Regions from separate parts of the Faecalibacterium sp. i25-0019-C1 genome, predicted to be linked through region 2. Evidence: riboswitches for the same ligand, from Rfam matches in the RefSeq annotation. Region 2 holds a riboswitch; each other region holds the start of a gene.

Region 1 (6,182 bases), 480 kb from region 2:
GGCAGGCATCGCCCAGCGAGATGGTCACATCGTGCTCGGCACAGATCTCGCAGATCTCGTCAAAGTGCTCGTAGAAGGGGTTCTCGTTGCCGGTCATGCTCATCCATGCAAACACCAGAGAGCCGCCGCGGCTGACAATGTTCATCTTGCGCTTGTGCTTGCGGATCTGCTCGATGGTCTTGCGGGTGATGCCGCAGTGCAGGGTGACAAAGTCCACACCGTCCTCTGCATGCAGGCGCACCACATCGATGAAGTCCTGTGCGGTCAGCTCAGCCAGATCGCGCTGGTAGTGGATGACCGAATCGTACACCGGCACGGTGCCGATCATCACCGGGCACTCGTGGGTCAGCTTCTGACGGAAGGGCTGGGTGTTGCCGTGGCTGGAAAGATCCATAATGGCTTCGGCACCCATGTTGACGGCGCTCATCACCTTCTGCATCTCCACGTTGTAGTCCTTGCAGTCGCGGGAGACACCAAGGTTCACGTTGATCTTGGTGCGCAGCATGGAGCCGACACCCTCGGGGTTCAAACACTCGTGGTGCTTGTTGGCCGGAATGGCTACCTTGCCCTCGGCCACCCACTGGCGGATCTCCTCGGTGGTGCGATACTCTTTTTTAGCCACGATCTCCATCTGCGGCGTGATGATGCCCTTGCGGGCAGCATCCATCTGAGTGGTATAAGTCTGCATACGCTCTGTTCCTCCAAATGACAGTTTATCTCTGAACAGCAGGGTGCTGGTCATACAAGGGTAGGGAAAGGCAGCCGTCATTCAGAAAAAACAGAACGTTCTGGATGCCGGCACCTGCGCAAAATACGCTTTTCATGTTGGTTTTCTCCATGAATTTTATAACGCGGCCCAAGGTGGTGTCCCCGGTTTGCCGCGGGATCGGTCAGATGATCTGCTCCGACAGGGCTTTCAACTCTTTGCACTCGGTCTCGATGTCGTCTGCTGCAAAGATGGCGCTCACAAGGGCCACGCCATCCACACCGGTGCCCTTGAGCTGCAGGATGTTCTCCTTGTGGATGCCGCCAATGGCCACCACCGGGATGTCCACGGCATCACAGATGGCCTTCAGGGTCTCGTGGGGCAGAACGTCCACATCGGTCTTGGTGTGGGTGGCAAAGGCTGCGCCCACGCCAAGGCAGTCTGCGCCGTGCTTGACGGCTTCCCGTGCTTCCTCCACACTGTGGACGGAAACGCCGATCATCATACCGTCGCCCACACGGGCGCGCACCTGCGCTGCGGCCATATCCTCCTGCCCCACGTGCACACCCTCGGCGTGGCAGCGGATGGCAATGTCCACATTGTCGTTCACAAAGAACGGCACGCCGTAGCGCTGGCACAGAGCATGGATCTCCACAGCCTCTTTCAGAAAAGCTTCGTCGTCCAGCTCTTTTTCACGCAGCTGCACACAGGTGACACCGCCCTTCAGGGCGCTCTCCACCTGTTCATAGAGGGTCTGCTTTCCCACCCATGCGCGGTCGGTGACGGCATACAGAAGCATGTTCTGCTTATCGCACTTCATAGTTTGCTCCTTCTTCCAGCTGATCCGGGGTCATATTGTAAATGGCATCGATGATATAATTGCGGTAGGTGGAGTTGCCGTCCAGCGGGGTCAGGCGTTTGTGGGCGGTCTCGCCCGCAAGGCCCATGGCGCACACTGCGGCTGCAGCAGCTTCCAGCGGATGGCCGGGGTTGGCGGTAACGAAAGCCGCCGTCAAGGCCGAAAGCTGGCAGCCCGTACCGGTGATGCTGCTCATCATGGCATTGCCGTTGCGGATGCAGTAGGCTTTTTCGGCATCGGCCACGATGTCGATGGCACCGGTAATGGCAATAACGGCACCCGTCTGGGCTGCAAAGGCCTTGGCAAAGGCCACGGCACTGTCCAGATTGGCCTCAGTAACTTTATCGGCCACATCGGCATCCACGCCCTTGGTGGTTCCCGCGCCGGAGGCCAGCGTTTTGATCTCCGAGATGTTGCCGCGGATCACGGTGAACTTTACGTCCCTGAGCAGGCGGAAAGCCGTGTCGGTGCGCAGGCGGGATGCACCCGCACCCACCGGGTCCAGCACCACAGGATGGCCCAGCTGGTTTGCCTTTTTGCCCGCCAGCAGCATGCTGGTGATGGTGCGGCTGTTCAGGGTGCCGATGTTGATGTTCAGACCGCCGCAGATGGTGGTGATATCCTCCACCTCGGCGGCATCGTCGGCCATGATGGGCGAAGCACCGCAGGCCAGCACCATGTTGGCGCAGTCGTTCACGGTGACGTAGTTGGTAATGTTATGGATGAGCGGGCAGGTGCGGCGCAGGTTCTCGAATTCTGTTTTGAACATTCGGGTGCCCCTCCGTCAGGAAAGACTGTTCTGCATGGAGCGCAGAGCGCCGGAGCGCTGCAGGCTGTACACCAGCACGCCCGCAATGATGGAACCCACTGCAGTGGAGATGAGGAACGGCACGATGTAGGCATAGAACGCGATGTCGCCGGCGCTCTTGCCCATGAGGAAGATGGCCACCGGGTAAGCGCACAGGCCGCCCAGAATGCTGGTGCCGAACACCTCGCCCACCATGGTGGCAAGGATGTTTTTGGTCTTATGGTACACAAGGCCGCACAGCAGTGCGCCGAACATGCTGCCGGGGAAGGCCATCAGGCTGCCCAGACCCAGCAGATTGCGCAGCAGCGAAGCCACAAAGGCCACGCCCACGCCCCACCACGGGCCAAGCAGCACCGCGCAGGTCACATTGACCATGTGCTGGATGGGTGCACATTTGCTGCCGAACATGGGGAAGCTGAATACGCTGCCCACCACGCACAGAGCGCACAGCATGCCGGCCAGCGCCAGCTTTTTCACAGAGAGTTTTTTCATAAGGCAAGGCTCCTTTCCAAACCTGCGGAAGCAGCAAAAACCATACAGCGCCTCCGCAAACAGCCCGCACCCGGTGCCAGACCCGGCGCAGGAACTATAAGAAGCGGTCGAGACTTTCTGGTCTCCTCTCACGCCGGAACACGGCTTCCCATCGCTGACGGTCACAAAGCTCAGGGCGCTCCCCCTCAGCCCGCTGCGGCACTTCCGCAGAAAAGTACAAGGCATCCTCCTTAATGGTAATCGGTACACAACAAAAAAAACAGGAGACACCTTCCGCGGTGCCTCCTGCAAAAAATCATCCATTCTGACTTCCTACGGCGGCATTATCCGCATCAGGTAAAAGGGTCGAAGTTTAGGTACTTCCTCTCAGCCTGCTTCACAAGCTCCCCTGTATTTGATTGTGACTGTATTTTACACCCTTTGCGCACAAATTGCAAGAGGGGGCAAAGGCGCGCACAGCGGTGCAAAACGTTTTTCACGCAGTTTTTGGGGCGTTTCACGCAGGTTTTATTGAAAAAGAAGGTGAAATATGGTATTTTCAAGGCGGACGCATACCCCCCCCCCGTAAGCAAAAAGGAGGAATTCCATATGAAGCAGACGACCCTGACCCAAAGGCTGCTTTCGGCCCTCGTGGCGCTGTGCATGGTGCTGAGCGTGTGCGCACCCGCCTTTGCGGATGTGACCGACCCTGATATGGCCAAGGCCGCACAGTGGTGCACCGAGCAGGGCACCATGGGTGCCAAGGGCGACCGCTTTGAACCCGAAGGCTGGACCCCGAAGTTCAAGGTGATCGAAGTGTGGAACAAGGCGTTCCCCGCAGCCTGATGCCGGCAGTGTGGATGCCGTGCTCAGTTCGGACCTTTTCCGTGAAAATGGGGCTGTTGCAAAATAGCTCTCTGAAAAAATCATGAACAAAACCCGGAACCTTTTCTCGGCCAAAACGGCTCAAAAAGGGTTCCGGGTTTTTGATGTTATGCTGTTTCCGCCTTATCCGTTCCACCCTCTGGCAGAGGGGTCCAGCATTTCGGTGGCAGAGTAAATGAGGGCGTTGCAGATGGCTGCAGCCACATTGCTGCCGCCTTTGCGGCCCATGGCGGCGATGGCAGGCACGCCGTATCGCTCGCAGGCGGCAAACAGTACTTCCTTGCTTTCCACCACATTCACAAACCCCACCGGCACGCCAATGACCAGTGCAGGCCGCAGACCGGCTTCCATTTCCTCCGCAATGGTCAAAAGGGCCGTGGGCGCATTGCCAATGGCCAGAATGGCCCCCGGGTGCTCCCGGGCAGCGCGGTGCATGGCGGCAACGGCACGGGTGGTGCCCGCCTGCTTTGCGGCTTCGGCCACAGCGGGGTCTGCCATGTAGCAGATGGCTTCACCGTTCAGTTTTTTCAGGCCCGGCTTTGTGATGCCCGCCAGCGCCATATTAGTGTCGGTAACGATGAAAGCACCCGCGTGCAGGGCCTTGACTGCGGCTTCCACCGCGCCGGGTGTAAAGCGCAGATTTTTGGCATAGTCGAAATCCGCGGTGGTGTGGATGACCCGCTTGACCACCGCAGCCGTCTCCGGCGGCGGGGTCAGGCCCAGCTCGTCCAGTTCCCTTGTGATAATGGAGATGCTCGTCCGTTCAATGTCGGCGGGCAGATGATGCTGCGGTGTCATGTGTTGTCTCCTTTTTGCATTCCCATAGCGGCATAGATGGCGGGCATATCCAGTGCCGCACGCACACCATCGGCAAGCAGATCAAGCTGCTGCTGACGGTACTGCTCCATGGGGATAAGCTCGGCCCCGGCCGGATCGATGCCCTTCCGTTTGCACAAAAATGCGGTCAGTTTTTCGGTCAGTTCGCCGGTGTCGAACAGGCCGTGCAGGTAGGTACCGAATACACCGTCCTGCACACAGCCCTCCGGCGTGCCGTCTGCAAGGATGCAGAACGCACTGCCCCGCACCTCGGTGCGGCCTGCGTGGATCTCGTAGCCCGTCAGCTTTGCGCCTGCAAAGGGTTCTGTGGTCACACAGGCTGCGGTCTGGGTCAGGTGCTTTTCGGTGCCGAACACCGTCGTGGTGGGCAGCAGGCCAAGGCCCCGCAGGGTGCAGGGGGTGCCGCTCTCCTCCCCTGCCGGGTCGCAGAGCTGTTCGCCCAGCATCTGGTAGCCGCCGCACACGCCCAGCACCGGCGTACCGGCTGCCGAAAGCCTGAGCACCGCCGCTTCCAGTCCGCTTTCCCGCAGCCAGCGCAGGTCGTCCATGGTGTTCTTGGTACCGGGCAGGATGACGAGATCCGGTGCACCCAGCTGGCGGGTGCGCTGCACATACCGCACGCCCAGCAGCGGGTGCTGTTCCAGCGGGATAAAGTCGGTGAAGTTGGACACATGCGGCAGGCGCAGGATGGCGATATCCAGCGGCTTGACCGCAGCTTTTGTGTCCAGCCGGTCGGAGAGGGAGTCCTCGTCCTCGATCTCCACCCGCAGGTACGGCACTACGCCCAGCACGGGCAGCTGCGTTTTTTCTTCCAGCATGGCAAGGCCGGGCCGCAGGATCTCCACATCGCCCCGGAACTTGTTGATGATGAGCCCCCTGATGCGGGCACGCTCGTCGGCTTCCAGCAGCTCCACAGTGCCGTACAGCTGCGCGAATACGCCGCCCCGGTCGATATCGCCCGCCAGCAGCACCGGCGCATCCACCAGCTTTGCAAGGCCCATGTTCACGATATCGTCGGCTTTCAGGTTGATCTCTGCCGGGCTGCCCGCGCCTTCGATCACGATGATGTCGTTCTCGGCGGCAAGGCTGTTGTAGGCTTCCAGAATGTCCGGGATAAGGCTGCGCTTCATTTTAAAGTAGGCGGCGGCAGGCATCTGGCCCCGGGCCTTGCCGTTCACGATCACCTGACTGCCCACATCGCTGCTGGGCTTGAGCAGGATGGGGTTCATGCGCACATCCGGCTCCACGCCTGCAGCCTGTGCCTGCACCACCTGCGCACGGCCCATCTCTGCACCGTTGCGAGTGACAAAGCTGTTCAGGGCCATGTTCTGGCTTTTGAAAGGGGCCACGCGGTAGCCATCCTGTGCAAAGATGCGGCACAGCGCCGCGCACAGCAGGCTTTTGCCCGCACCGCTCATGGTGCCCTGCACCATAATGCATTTTGCCTTGCTCATTGTGCCACCTCCGGCAGGGTTTCGGCCAGCAGTGCAAGCAGCTGCCGGTTCTCGTTTTCTGTGCGCACGGCGGTGCGGTACCAGCTGGCATCAAGGCCCGGATAATTGCCGCAGCTGCGCAGTACCGCACCCTTGCGGCGCAGCGCTTCGCCCAGCGCTTCC
Region 2 (6,182 bases):
GTAATCGTCCCCGGCAATGCGGATGGTCTTGCGGGCGCTGCATACGGTTTCCACCAGCAAGTCCACAATCTCGTCCAGCGTTTCCCGGTCAATGCCCTTGACGTGCTGGCAAAGGTGTTCGTACTCAATGTTGTCCATGATGATTTGACGATAAATCTCTATGGCGCTCTGTGATTTCGCTTCCGTTCCTTTCCGTTCCGGCGGCTGTGCCGCCTCGTCCTCCAAAGGAGAGGGTCGGGAAAGGATAGGAATGGGATCGGTAATTGATACATCAGTAATTGATTTTTCTTTACTTGATCCCAAAAGAGCAGCTTATCATCAGCCGCTATGCGAAGGAAACTGCGGAACGCAAGAATCATCTGCAAGCCCTTCAAGCAGAACGCGACAAGGCTGAAAAAGACCTGCTCGCCTTAAAAGCTGAGATTCTGGCTGTAATCAAAGGGGAGAGTGCTTTTCCGAAAGATACTCTTGCCGAGATGATTGCAGCACAGGAAAAGAAGCACACGGAGTTGGAAACTCTGTGTGAAGAAGCCAGTGCAGAACTGGAGCGAAACGCTGAATTGATGGCAAACGTATCGCAGCTGTACGAAGAATTGATTTCTTATGCAGACCTGTACGATAGTGCCAGCTTTGAAGCAAAAAAGATGATCGTCAGCCAGCTTATCCGCAGGGTAGACGTTTATCGCGGATACCAAATCCATGTGGACTTCAACTTTGATCTTGCACAGTATTTGGAGAATAGCGATGAACTTGCTTGCTGACAAACACAAAAACACCGTTGACTTCGATTTGAAATCAACGGTGTTTGTAACTCTTATTTGAGCCAATGGTGGAGAATACCGGGATCGAACCGGTGACCTCTTGCATGCCATGCAAGCGCTCTCCCAGCTGAGCTAATCCCCCATAATTTTCCAGAAGTGGAAACCTCTGGAAAAGAGATGCTCAAACAAGAAACGTTTTATGAAGTTCAGTCGTGGGGGTGCGTGAGCGCACTGCTTGGGCTCCCAGCTGAGCTAATCCCCCATAAAATCCAAGAAGCGAACCTCTTGGATGGAGTTTTTTGTTGGGAATTTGATTGTCGCAGGACTATCTGACTGGGGGTGTGTTTTGATACCAACCGGGCTCCCAGCTGAGCTAATCCCCCAGATGTTTGTGCCGTGCCTGACGACAGGTGTAATTATACCAGCGCTTTGCCAGATTGTCAACAGCTTTTTTGGGATTTTCTGCAAAAAAAATTCCCGCCGGGGAAATGCCCTTCCCGGCGGGAAAAATGACTGCGAAAAAACTTACGCTCTTGCGTTCTGCGGGTCGAAGATCTGCGGTGCGACACGGATCAGGATCACCACAAGGACCGTGGTCAGAATGGCTTCGGGCAGCATGTAGGTGGCGTTGTACACGGCGCTGTACAGCCAGCACAGACCGTCCACGCTCATGTTGGAGATGCCGGGAAAGCCGATCTCGGTCATCCAGCTGAAAGCGTAGTCGTAGTCCTTCCAGACGATGTAACCGGACAGAAAGCTGCACAAAAAGCGCAGCAGGCACACCACAAAGGCGCTGACACCGACACCCACGGTGCGGTTGCGGAAAGGCTTTGCGATCAGGCAGGCAAAGCCCAGCACCGTGAAGGCCAGAAGGTAGTCCAGCAGCACGCAGCCCACCTGTGCCGTGAGGGTCTGGCAGTATGCCAGATTGCCAAGGCCCTGCACAAGCTGGATCAGGCTGTTGACGAAAGCGGTCATGATGCCCCACTTTGCGCCGTGGCGGTAGCTCATTACCAGAATGGGCACCATGCTGAACAGGGTGATGGAACCGCCGTGGGGCATGAGCGGGATCTGGATCATGCTCAAAACGGTGGACAGGGCGATCATCAGCGCACCCTCCACCAGAATGCGGGTTTTGGAATAGGTTTTGGTCATAGGGATTCCTCTTCTCAGAACGATAGTACACAAAAACAAAATGCGCCCGCTTTCCAGCAGGCGCATGGGGTTTGTAAAAGAACGGACAGTTCTGCAAACTCCCACGCCGGCATTGTCCGGTCAGGTAAAAGGGTACTCCGCAAAACGCGGATCTCAGCCTTTCGGCACCCCTGTTTTTATGTCCATGCAAAAGTATAGCGCGTCCGGCGCAAAAGTCAAGCCCCGGCGGAACATATCTGCCCCGGCCTGTGCATAGGCTGTACCATAAGTTCACAATGGGAGGAGTCTGGATATGAAGGGAGACCCCGAACAGAGGGCGGTACAGCTGGGCGAATATATCGCGGCCAACCGGGCCACAGTGCGTGCGGCGGCAGCGGTGTTCGGGTGCAGCAAGTCCACCGTGCACAAGGATGTTGCGGTGCGGCTGCGGACGCTGCAGCCGGAGCTGTTCCGGCAGGTGCGGGCGGTTCTGGCCTGCAATAAGGCAGAGCGGCATCTGCGCGGCGGTGCGGCCACCCGGCGCAAATACAGCCGCAGATAAAAGACGGCACACTTCCGAACAAAACGGAAGCTGTGCCGTCTTTTTTAGGTTCAGTCCCGGGTGCGGAACTGGCTCAGTGCGCCTTTTTCCAACCGGCTGACCTGTGCCTGACTGATGCCGATCTCCTGCGCCACCTCCATCTGGGTCTTGCCCTGCAGGTAGCGCAGCTCCATGATCCGCTTTTCCCGCGGGGTCAGCCCGGCCACGGTCTGCCGGAACTGCAGCCCGCTGATCCAGCTGTCCTCGCCGTCCGGGTCCCGCACCTGATCGATCACATACATCGCATCGCCGCCATCGGTGTACACCGGCTCTTCCAGACTGATCGGCTCCACCACCGATTCCAGCGCGGCGGTCACTTCGCGCCGGGCAAGGCCCGCCGCCTGCGCGATCTCGTCCATGGTCGGCTCGCGGCCAAGCTGCTTTTCCAGCGCTTCACGGCTCTGCATGGCCCGGTAGGCGGTATCCCGCAGGCTGCGGCTCACCCGCAGGGCATTGTTGTCCCGCAGAAAACGCCGGATCTCGCCAATGATCATGGGTACACCGTAGGTGGAAAAGCGCACCGGCTGGGCGGGGTCAAAATGATCGATGGCCTTGATCAGCCCGATGCACCCCACCTGAAACAGGTCGTCCAGATTTTCGCCGCGCTGGGCGAACCGCTGCACCACGCTGAGCACCAGCCGCAGGTTGCCTTCCACCATTTGTTCCCGGGCTGCTGCATCACCGGCGTGGGCGCGGGCCAGCAGTTCCCGCTTTTCGGCTTCGGTCAGCACAGGCAGCTTTGCAGTGTTCATGCCGCACAGCTCCACTTTGTTGTACATCCAAACGCCCCCGGTCTGTTTTGATCTTCACCGGGAGTATGGGATGCGCAGCGGCATTGTATGCGTGGAAAAAACTGTGCGCTTTCCCGTTTGACAGGAAAGCGCGGCAAAATATTGTTTTTCGTGCAGATTTATGATATGCTGTATTTGCGGCGGCAACGCCGCCATCAGGCGCTGTGCCCACAAACGCAGGCGGCTAGTCCTTACCGGTACTTGGGTGCCGGCTAAAGACGATTTTTTCTTGAAGATCTCGTTCTCCCCGGATGCCCAAGGGCGGAAAGGGGGGATGCACCATGACGTTTGAACAGGTCGTGCTTCTGCTCACGCTTCTCGGCGGAGCAATCTACGTTACGTTTGAAATTACATGGACTGTTTCTCACAGTGATGACAAAAAGAAAAAATGACCGCCTCGAGTCCCAATCCGAGCGGTCATCTTTTCTTGACTAATCCGGTAAGGAACTAGCCGTTTGCAGGGCCAGCGCCTTTTGTAGTTTTATTATACGCAAATCAGCGTGGATTGTCAAGCCCAGCGGGCGGCAGTCCGCGTTTTTTCACCTCACTCGTTTTCCAATTGTACTTTTAAGGTATGGATGATCCGTTTTTCCAGCCGGGAAATGTAGCTTTGGCTGATGCCCAGTGCGTCGGCGGCCTCCTTCTGGGTGCGCTCAATGCCGTCCGCCAGACCAAAGCGCAGCTCCATGATCTGCCGTTCCCGCGGGGACAGGCTGTCCACGGCCCGGCGAAGCACAGCGCGCTCCGCATCCTGCTCCAGCCGCTGGCTGATCTGGTTCTCATCACTGCCCAGAATATCAGAAAGCAGCAGCTCGTTGCCGTCGCCATCCACGTTCAGCGGTTCGTCGATGCTGGCTTCCTGACGGCGGTTGGAGCTTTTGCGTAAGTACATCAGAATTTCATTGCCGATGCAGCGGCTGGCGTAGGTGGCCAGCTTGATGCTGCGCTCCGGCGTGAAGGTGTTCACCGCCTTGATCAGCCCGATGGTGCCAATGCTGATCATGTCCTCGGCAGGCACACCGCTGCTTTCGTACTTTTTGGCAAGGTACACCACCAGCCGCAGGTTGTGGGTGATCAGGTCGTCCCGGGCAGCGGCATCGCCTGCAGCCATACGGGAGAGCAGGACTTTTTCCTGTTCCGGGGTCAGGGGCGGGGGCAGGCTGGGCGCGCCCGCCAGAAAATGTGCGCCGCCGCAATAGCCCAGCCGTGCAAGGAGCCAACGCCAGAACCGGTGCAGAACATGAAACATGAATACCCCTCCTGTACATCTATAGATATCGATCGCATCAAACGCTTCTCAGCGGATGCCCAGCTGTACGGCCAGTTCGCTGCCCAGCAGAGCTGTCCATGGCTGCTGCGTTTCCGGGCGGCAGAATGCGGCCAGAATGCCCGCTGCACTGCCTTTGCTGGTGCGCAGGGCCTTGGCCGGAACGGCAGGCAGCACACAGTGCCCGGCAATGGTGGTGCAGGGCACCAGCCGCACCCGCAGCTCCGGCGGCGGTGCCGTGCCACAGGCAAAATAACGGTCCAGGAATGTGCGCAGCTCCTGCGGCAGGGCGCTGCGCACGGCAGGATAATAGACCAGAACCACTGCCTGCCCGGTCAGCGGGTCCTGCACTGAGAAGCCAGTGTCGCAGAAAGCCTGTACGGAGAGGACTGCACCTTCCAGCTCCAGCACAGCGGCAATGCAGCGGGTGCCTGCACGGCCAAAGCAGAACAGTACGCCGCGCAGCACGGCAAGCACTGCACCGCAGCACAGCAGCAGCCGGCCCGGAGACAGCGGCAGATAGACGCAGAGATTTGCGCTTTGCACTCCGGGCAGCAGCACGGCTCCGCACAGCAGCAGGTTCAGCAGCAGATACCACACACACAGCTGCACAAAATTGCGCAGGCCCGGCACGCCGTAAGCCGCAGCTACAGCAGCACAGCAGGTGAACACCTTATAAAGGAAAGCTGCAGGGCCGGGCAGCTCCGGCAGCAGAATGCCCAGCGAAGCTGCTGCCGCTGCCGCACTGCCCGCCATCAGCCGCAGGCCGCTGCACTGCCGCGCACACAAAAGCCCTGCGCCCAAAAGCAGCGCTGCTGCGGCCAGAAAGTTCGTCAGCAGCAGTTCGTCCAGATAGATCACGGTTTTCATACACGATCCCTTTCAAATTCCAGTATCTTCCAATTCCGCAAAAAACCATGTCGCTGTGTGCAAAAAAGCGGCTTCTGTAAGAATTTTGAGACCGGATTTTCACAGTCTATCACATTTTTCACATTTTTTTCAAAAAAGTACTTGAACATTTCTGGAAAGTGTGGTATATTATTGCCATCCTAGTAAGGGACGTAAGCCAAACAAATGGCTTGCAAATATCTTTCTAAATTTGAAGGGAGAAATTCATTATGATGATGCCTGCAAACTTCTCTGCTGTTGCAGAAAACGAGATGACCTACGTTGTTGGTGGTAGCCTGGTTGATGTCCTGGCTCCTGTCATGACCACTGAGAACTGGCAGAACGTTTCCGCTAACGTGATCAAGATCGTTGGCAACTCTTTCCTGGATGCGTACACCAGCTCCATTCTGGGCCAGCTGTTCGATGGCAACTACGTTCCCGGCGATGTGATCGGCTTCTCTGTTAAGAATCTGGATAAGGCTTACAACAAGGGCTACAACACCTTCGGCGGCAACTGGGGCTTTGCTGTTGGCGCTCTGAACGCTGGCATGCAGATCCTGGGCGGCCTGTCCGCTATCTACACCCTGGGCAGCGGCTCCATCGGTCTGGAAACTAAGAAAGGCACTCTGCCCACTCTCTAATAACTAATCTTTCCTGAATAGGACAGATGGTTTGATTTGACATAGCGCTTGCTGTGTCAGATAAAAAGAGCTAGGGACCCCGCACAAGACAAGCAATTG
Region 3 (6,182 bases), 480 kb from region 2:
CAGGATCATTGCCACCACGCAGGGCCGCACCCCGCCCAGAAATGCATTGACACCGGCATATTTCATCAAATTCTGCAGCACCGATGCAACGAGCAGGATAATGACAAAAGACGGCAGCACCACACCCAGCGTGGCGCACAGCGCGCCCCAGAAGCCGCCCTGTGAAGAACCAATGAAGGTGGCCATATTGATGGCCAGCGGGCCGGGTGTGGACTCTGACACCGCAATAAAGCTGAGGAATTCGCCTTCCGTCAGCCAGCCGTGCCCCAGCACCGTTTCGCGCACCAGCGAGATCATGCCGTAGCCGCCGCCAAAGGACAGCGCGCCGATCATGAGGAAATTCCAGAAAAGTTCTACATAGATCACGGCTTCTTCTCCCCCTTCCGCAGCTGCTGTACTGCATACACCAGCAGCCCGGCCGCACCGCTGAACAGGATGTAAAAAATGGAAGAGAAGGACACTGCTGCAATGGAACAGCCCACCATCGCTGCCGCAACCGTGGTCAGGATGACAATATTGAAGACGCTGTGTTCCAGCTGCTTCAGCATTTTCAGTCCGGCGGAAAGGATCAGATAGATCACACACACCTGAATGCCGTGGAACGCACTTGCCACCACCGAAAGGCGGAGGAACTGGTCAAAGAACAGCGAGATCAGATAAATGACCGCGAAGGACGGAAGACATACCGCCACCGTGGACGCTGCCGCACCTGCCGTACCCTCGATCTTGTAGCCGATATAGGTGGCACTGTTCACCGCCACCGGGCCGGGCGTAGACTCCGCAATTGCCACCATGTCCAGAAATTCTTCTTTTGTTACCCACTTTTTTTCTTCTACAAACTCATTTTGCAGCAGGGCTACCATGGCGTAGCCGCCGCCAAACGTGAACGCTCCAATTTTGAAAAACGTCCAGAAAAGCTCCTTTGTTTTCGACATAGCCTTCTCCTTTCTTGCGCCTTATTATATCATTTTTTGTTTTGATATGATATACTTTAATGGAATATGCTGCTTTCTTTGGAAAAAGCAGAAAAAGGAGTTTAGGATATGAAAACAAAATTTGGCATTGTAGGCTGCGGCTTTCTGGGCGGCATTGTGGCCAACGCATGGAAGAACGGTCTGCTGCCGGACTATGAGCTGGTGGGCGTGACCAGCCGCACCCGTGCTTCGGCGGAAAAGACTGCCGAAACGGTGGGCTGTGCCGTGTGTGACGATGTGGATGCCCTGCTGGCGCTGGAGCCGGAGTACATCGTGGAGACTGCTTCGGTGGAGGCTGTGCGCGCCATGGCTGTGCCTGTGCTGAAAAAAGGTGTGAACCTGGTCATTATTTCCATTGGTGCCTTTGCGGACCTTGATTTTTACGGGCAGGTCAAGGCCGCTGCCGTGGAGGGCGGTGCCAAGGTGCATCTGGCAAGCGGTGCCATCGGCGGCTTTGATGTGCTGCAGACCGTCACTCTGATGGCCGAGGCGCAGAAGCTGGCCGAGACGGCAGGCATTGAGACCCACACCGGAGCCAAGGGCTTCCGCAACACGCCGGTATGGGCCGACCACCTGCTCACCGATACGGAAAAGACCACTGTGTTCACAGGCAATGCCAAGCAGGCCATTGCCACCTTCCCGCGCCGGGTCAACGTAGCCGTGGCCACCTCTCTGGCCACCACCGGCCCGGAGATCACCGGCGTGACCATGCATTCGGTCCCCGGCTGGGTGGGTGACGATCACCGTATCACTGCCGAGATCGAGGGTGTGAAGGCTGTGGTGGATATCTGCTCTTCCACCAGCGCCATTGCTGGCTGGAGTGTGGTTTCCCTGCTGCGCAATCTCGCTTCCCCTGTGTGTTTCTATTAAAAGGAGGATCTGCACATGTTCCATAAACTGGTAGCCATTGAGCCGGTCAGCCTGATTCCCTCCGCTGAGCAGGAACTGCATCAGTATGCAGAAGAAGTGACCCTGTACCGCGATATCCCGGCGGACGATGACGAGATCGTGCGGCGTATCGGGGATGCAGATGCCGTGCTTCTGAGCTATACCTCCCGCATGGGCAAAAGCGTGATCGAGCGCTGCCCGAATATCCGTTACATCGGCATGTGCTGCAGTCTGTATTCGGAAGAGAGCGCCAACGTAGATATCGCCTATGCCCGCACCCGCGGCATCAAAGTGCTGGGCATCCGGGACTACGGCGACCGCGGCGTTGTGGAGTACGTCCTGCATGAGCTCACCGGCATCCTGCACGGTTTTGGGATGCCCATGCTGCGGGACGAGCCGGTGGAGATCACCGGGCTGAAGGCAGGCATCATCGGGCTGGGTGTGTCCGGCAAAATGATCGCCGACGCGCTGCAGTTCATGGGTGCCGACATTGCCTATTACAGCCGCACCCGCAAGCCGGATGCCGAAGCTGTGGGCATGGCCTATAAGCCGCTGGCACAGCTGCTGACCGAGAGCGAGGTGGTGTTCACCTGCCTGAACAAAAATGTCCTGCTGCTGGGCAAGGACGAATTTGCGCAGCTGGGCGAGGGAAAGGTGCTGTTCAACACCTCCATCGGCCCGGGCTTTGACTCTGCTGCTCTGGAACAGTGGCTTGCTCTGCCGGGCACCCACTTCTTCTGTGACACCCGTGCCGCTGCCGGCCCGGTGGGTGAAGACTTCTTTGCCCGTGAGAATGTGCATTGCGCGAATGTTTCTGCCGGACGCACCAAGCAGGCTTTTGTGCTGCTGAGCCAGAAGGTGCTGGCAAATATCCGCACTGCACTGGGAGAATGATATAAAAAGGAAACGCTTCCCGGCTGGGAAGCGTTTCCTTTTAGGCTTTATTCAAAATTGTTGTGATCTCTTCCAGATTCGCCGCAAATCGGATGCCCTGCTGGCGTTGCGGCGTGGAAAGGCCTTTCTCGATCATTTTGGCAAGCAGTGCTTTCAGGCTGTCGTAGTAGCCGTTCAGATTATAAAGGATGCAGGGCGCATCCAGCTGACCCAGCGAGACCCGGGACATCACTTCTGCAATTTCTTCCAGCGTGCCGGTACCGCCGGGGAATGCGATGAAGGCATCGCCCAGCTCGATCATCTTCGTCTTGCGCTCGGTCATGTCCTTGGTGACGATCAGCTCGGTCAGGCCATCGTGCTGCAGCTCCTGCTGCACAAAGAACTGCGGTTCCACACCGGTCACCGTGCCGCCTGCGTCCAGCGCGCTCTGGGCAAGCTGACCCATCAGGCCGCTGCGGGAGCCGCCGTACACAAGGCGGTGCCCGTTTGCACCGATCCAGCTGCCCAGTTCCCGGACAGCTTCCGCCAGCGCAGGATCATTGCCCGCATTTGCTCCAAGATAGACCGTGATGTTCATGGTATTTCCCCCTTTGTTTTTTCCATTTTACCACGCAGCGGGCCGATTGAAAAGGGCCATCCCCTTGCAAATGCAGCGGCACTGTGGTATTCTTGAACGCAGAAAAAGGGAGCCTGCAAAAGCAGGCTGAGAGTGGGCTGTTTGCCCAGACCTGTGACCTGATTTGGACAATGCCAACGTAGGGAGATACTGCTGCTTCAAAGTGCGGAGATGCCTCCTTGCGGGCATTTCCGCATTTTTTGCAAAGGAAGTTGTAACCATGAAAACTGCATTGACGATTGCCGGCAGCGATTCCAGCGGCGGTGCTGGCATCCAGGCCGATATCAAAACCATGACTGCAAACGGCGTGTACGCCATGAGCGCCATTACCGCACTGACTGCCCAGAACACCACAGGTGTGACCGGCATTTTTGAAGCCACGCCCGAATTTCTGGCACAGGAGATCGACGCCATTTTTACCGACATCTACCCGGATGCCGTCAAGATCGGCATGGTATCCTCGGCAGAGCTGATCGGTGTGATCGCCGAAAAGCTGCACACCTACGGCGCAAAGCATATCGTGGTGGACCCGGTGATGGTTGCCACCTCCGGCTCCAAGCTGCTGCGGGACGATGCCGTGCAGGCACTGACCGAAAAACTGCTGCCCATGGCAGAGGTGGTCACCCCCAACATTCCGGAGGCTGAGATCCTTTCCGGCATGAAGATCACCGATGCGGCCGGAATGGAGGCCGCTGCAAAGCTGATCAGCGAGAAATACCACTGTGCCGTGCTGTGCAAGGGCGGCCACCAGATCAACGATGCCGACGACCTTCTGTGGCGGGACAGCTGCGGCAAATGGTTCCGCGGCAAGCGCATTGCAAACCCCAATACCCACGGCACCGGCTGCACCCTATCCAGCGCCATTGCGTCTAATCTGGCAAAGGGCTATGATCTGGATGCATCGGTGGAGCGCGCAAAGGCCTACATTTCCGGCTGTCTTTCTGCCATGCTGGATCTGGGCCACGGCTCCGGCCCGATGGACCATATGTTTGCACTGAAGGGAGAGTTTGTGGGTGAGTGAGCAGACCTTTGTGCAGCAGCTGGTGCAGGAAAGTCTGCCTGTGTGGGAGCAATGTCTGCACTCAGAATTTCTGACCCACCTTGCGGATGGCACACTGGATGAAGCCTGCTTCAAGGGCTACATCGTGGAGGACAGTCTTTACCTGCGGGAATATGCCAAGGTGTTTGCCTGGGGCATGACCAAGGCAAAGGATATGCAGACCATCCGCACCTACTATTCCCTGCTTTCCTTCGTGAATGAGAGCGAGGATGCAGCCCGCCTGCACTATCTCAAGCACTTTGGACTGACCGATGAAGGCATCCAGAGCCTGCCGCTGCGGCCGGAGAACCGTGCCTATGTGGACTCTATGATCGAAGCCGCCAAAAATGGCGATGGCGCGGCCGAGTGTATGATGGCCTGCCTGCCCTGTATGCTGAGCTATGGCTGGATCTTCCAGAAACTGCTGGAAGAAAAGCCTTCCGTGCAGGATACCCTTTATGGTGCGCTGGTGGTGGACTATGCTGACAAGGGCTATGAGGCGGCCTGCCGCGACTGGGCCGCGTTTGCAGAAAAAGTCTGCGAAGGCCTGAGCGACGAGCGCCTTGCCCGCTGCCGCGAGATCTTCCATGCCTGCTCGGAGCACGAGCTGAACTTCTGGGCCATGGCAGCTTCCCCGCGCAGTGACCTGTAATTTTTCCTAAAATATAAAATGCACCCGGCCTGTGGGCAGAACCGCAGCAACCGGGTGCATTTGTTTTGTTCAGGGTTTCGTGGCCGCAACCACAGGCATGAGCCTTCGTGCCGGAAACAAGGGAGCCCTAAAACAAAAACTCCCCCGGCTCTTCTGCCGAGGGAGTGGAAAAGAAAAACGCCCCTAACAGAAGAATTTTCTTCTGTCAAGGACGAATAAAATTTGGCCTTTTATCCGCGGTGCCACCCTGACTTCATGGGCATGACCCCATGCACTTGGCGAGATGCCAACACATCCCCGGCAACTGACGTATGCCCTACGTTGCAGAATACTGTGCGGCGAAAGTTCTCCGCAGTTCCCTGCACCCTCAGCGGTCCATTTCGGGAAAATATAACGCAAAGTCACACTTTCCTTGACGAACTGTTTCCGGTCTGCTTCTCAGCTGCGCAGGCTCTCTGTACAGGCATGGTTCGCCGTTATCTCCGCTTCAACGGTTTAGTGTATTGAATTTGGCTATATTAAACCACGGATTTTTCGTTTGTCAATACCTGTTTGCAAATTTTTCAAAATCAGCCTATGTCCACAGTGGGTTCAGCGCTTCCGGCGGCTGTTCGTGCTGGAAAACTTCACCGCTTTTGCCGGCCTGCGGCGGCTGTGCAACGCACTGTAGTAGCCAAAGGCAGTGCCGCATAAGCCGCCCACAATGTGCATGAAGTTTGCCACATTATCATGCACAAAAATGATATCGTACACCTGCTGACCAAAGTACAGCGCTGCAACCAGCAGCATGGTGACCGGGATGCCGCCGGAGAAGCCCGCCAGCGACGAAAGCATGATAAGCATGAACACGATGCCGGACGCGCCCAGCAGCCCCGAACGTGGGAACAGCACGCATTGCAGCACGCCGGTGACCAGAGCGGTGAACACCATGCCGCACAAAAGCGGCTTGCTGCCGTACTTTTCTTCCATTGGCGGGCCAACAACGAGCAGCAGCAGCATGTTATTCAGAAAGTGGTCCCAGCTGGCATGGCCCAGCACATGGCCGAACAGCCGGATGTAGAACAGCGGGTCCTTCAGCGAGGAGCGGTAGACACAGAACAGATGCATCGTCGTCCACCC

What was found. A riboswitch is a leader RNA that binds a small molecule or an ion and turns the genes downstream of it on or off. The one in region 2 is predicted to bind thiamine pyrophosphate.
Region 1: another riboswitch for thiamine pyrophosphate. It lies ahead of thiW (energy coupling factor transporter S component ThiW); the one in region 2 lies ahead of ACGHUK_RS08755 (energy-coupled thiamine transporter ThiT).
Region 3: another riboswitch for thiamine pyrophosphate. It lies ahead of thiD (bifunctional hydroxymethylpyrimidine kinase/phosphomethylpyrimidine kinase); the one in region 2 lies ahead of ACGHUK_RS08755 (energy-coupled thiamine transporter ThiT).

What each region holds. Positions count from the first base shown of each region.
Region 1 covers NZ_AP031428.1:2,251,268-2,257,449, forward strand. Annotated here, with positions in the region: gene thiC (phosphomethylpyrimidine synthase ThiC) at 1-688, opposite strand, end outside; gene thiE (thiamine phosphate synthase) at 891-1,526, opposite strand; gene thiM (hydroxyethylthiazole kinase) at 1,513-2,334, opposite strand; gene thiW (energy coupling factor transporter S component ThiW) at 2,350-2,865, opposite strand; TPP riboswitch at 3,158-3,265, opposite strand; gene ACGHUK_RS11185 (hypothetical protein) at 3,454-3,690, shown strand; gene ACGHUK_RS11190 (precorrin-8X methylmutase) at 3,853-4,527, opposite strand; gene ACGHUK_RS11195 (cobyric acid synthase) at 4,524-6,020, opposite strand; gene ACGHUK_RS11200 (pyridoxal phosphate-dependent aminotransferase) at 6,017-6,182, opposite strand, start outside.
Region 2 covers NZ_AP031428.1:1,774,940-1,781,121, forward strand. Annotated here, with positions in the region: partial or broken gene ACGHUK_RS08740 (DUF6017 domain-containing protein) at 1-297, opposite strand, end outside; gene ACGHUK_RS08745 (hypothetical protein) at 279-761, shown strand; tRNA gene ACGHUK_RS08750 (tRNA-Ala) at 828-903, opposite strand; gene ACGHUK_RS08755 (energy-coupled thiamine transporter ThiT) at 1,287-1,916, opposite strand; TPP riboswitch at 1,999-2,098, opposite strand; gene ACGHUK_RS08760 (sporulation transcriptional regulator SpoIIID) at 2,209-2,457, shown strand; gene sigG (RNA polymerase sporulation sigma factor SigG) at 2,508-3,275, opposite strand; gene ACGHUK_RS08770 (sigma-70 family RNA polymerase sigma factor) at 3,832-4,536, opposite strand; gene ACGHUK_RS08775 (sigma-E processing peptidase SpoIIGA) at 4,585-5,424, opposite strand; gene ACGHUK_RS08780 (hypothetical protein) at 5,673-6,083, shown strand.
Region 3 covers NZ_AP031428.1:1,297,967-1,304,148, reverse strand. Annotated here, with positions in the region: gene ACGHUK_RS06465 (chromate transporter) at 1-366, opposite strand, end outside; gene ACGHUK_RS06460 (chromate transporter) at 363-935, opposite strand; gene ACGHUK_RS06455 (aspartate dehydrogenase domain-containing protein) at 1,044-1,844, shown strand; gene ACGHUK_RS06450 (D-isomer specific 2-hydroxyacid dehydrogenase family protein) at 1,860-2,756, shown strand; gene ACGHUK_RS06445 (TIGR00730 family Rossman fold protein) at 2,797-3,333, opposite strand; TPP riboswitch at 3,429-3,536, shown strand; gene thiD (bifunctional hydroxymethylpyrimidine kinase/phosphomethylpyrimidine kinase) at 3,593-4,393, shown strand; gene ACGHUK_RS06435 (TENA/THI-4 family protein) at 4,386-5,063, shown strand; gene ACGHUK_RS06430 (rhomboid family intramembrane serine protease) at 5,655-6,182, opposite strand, start outside.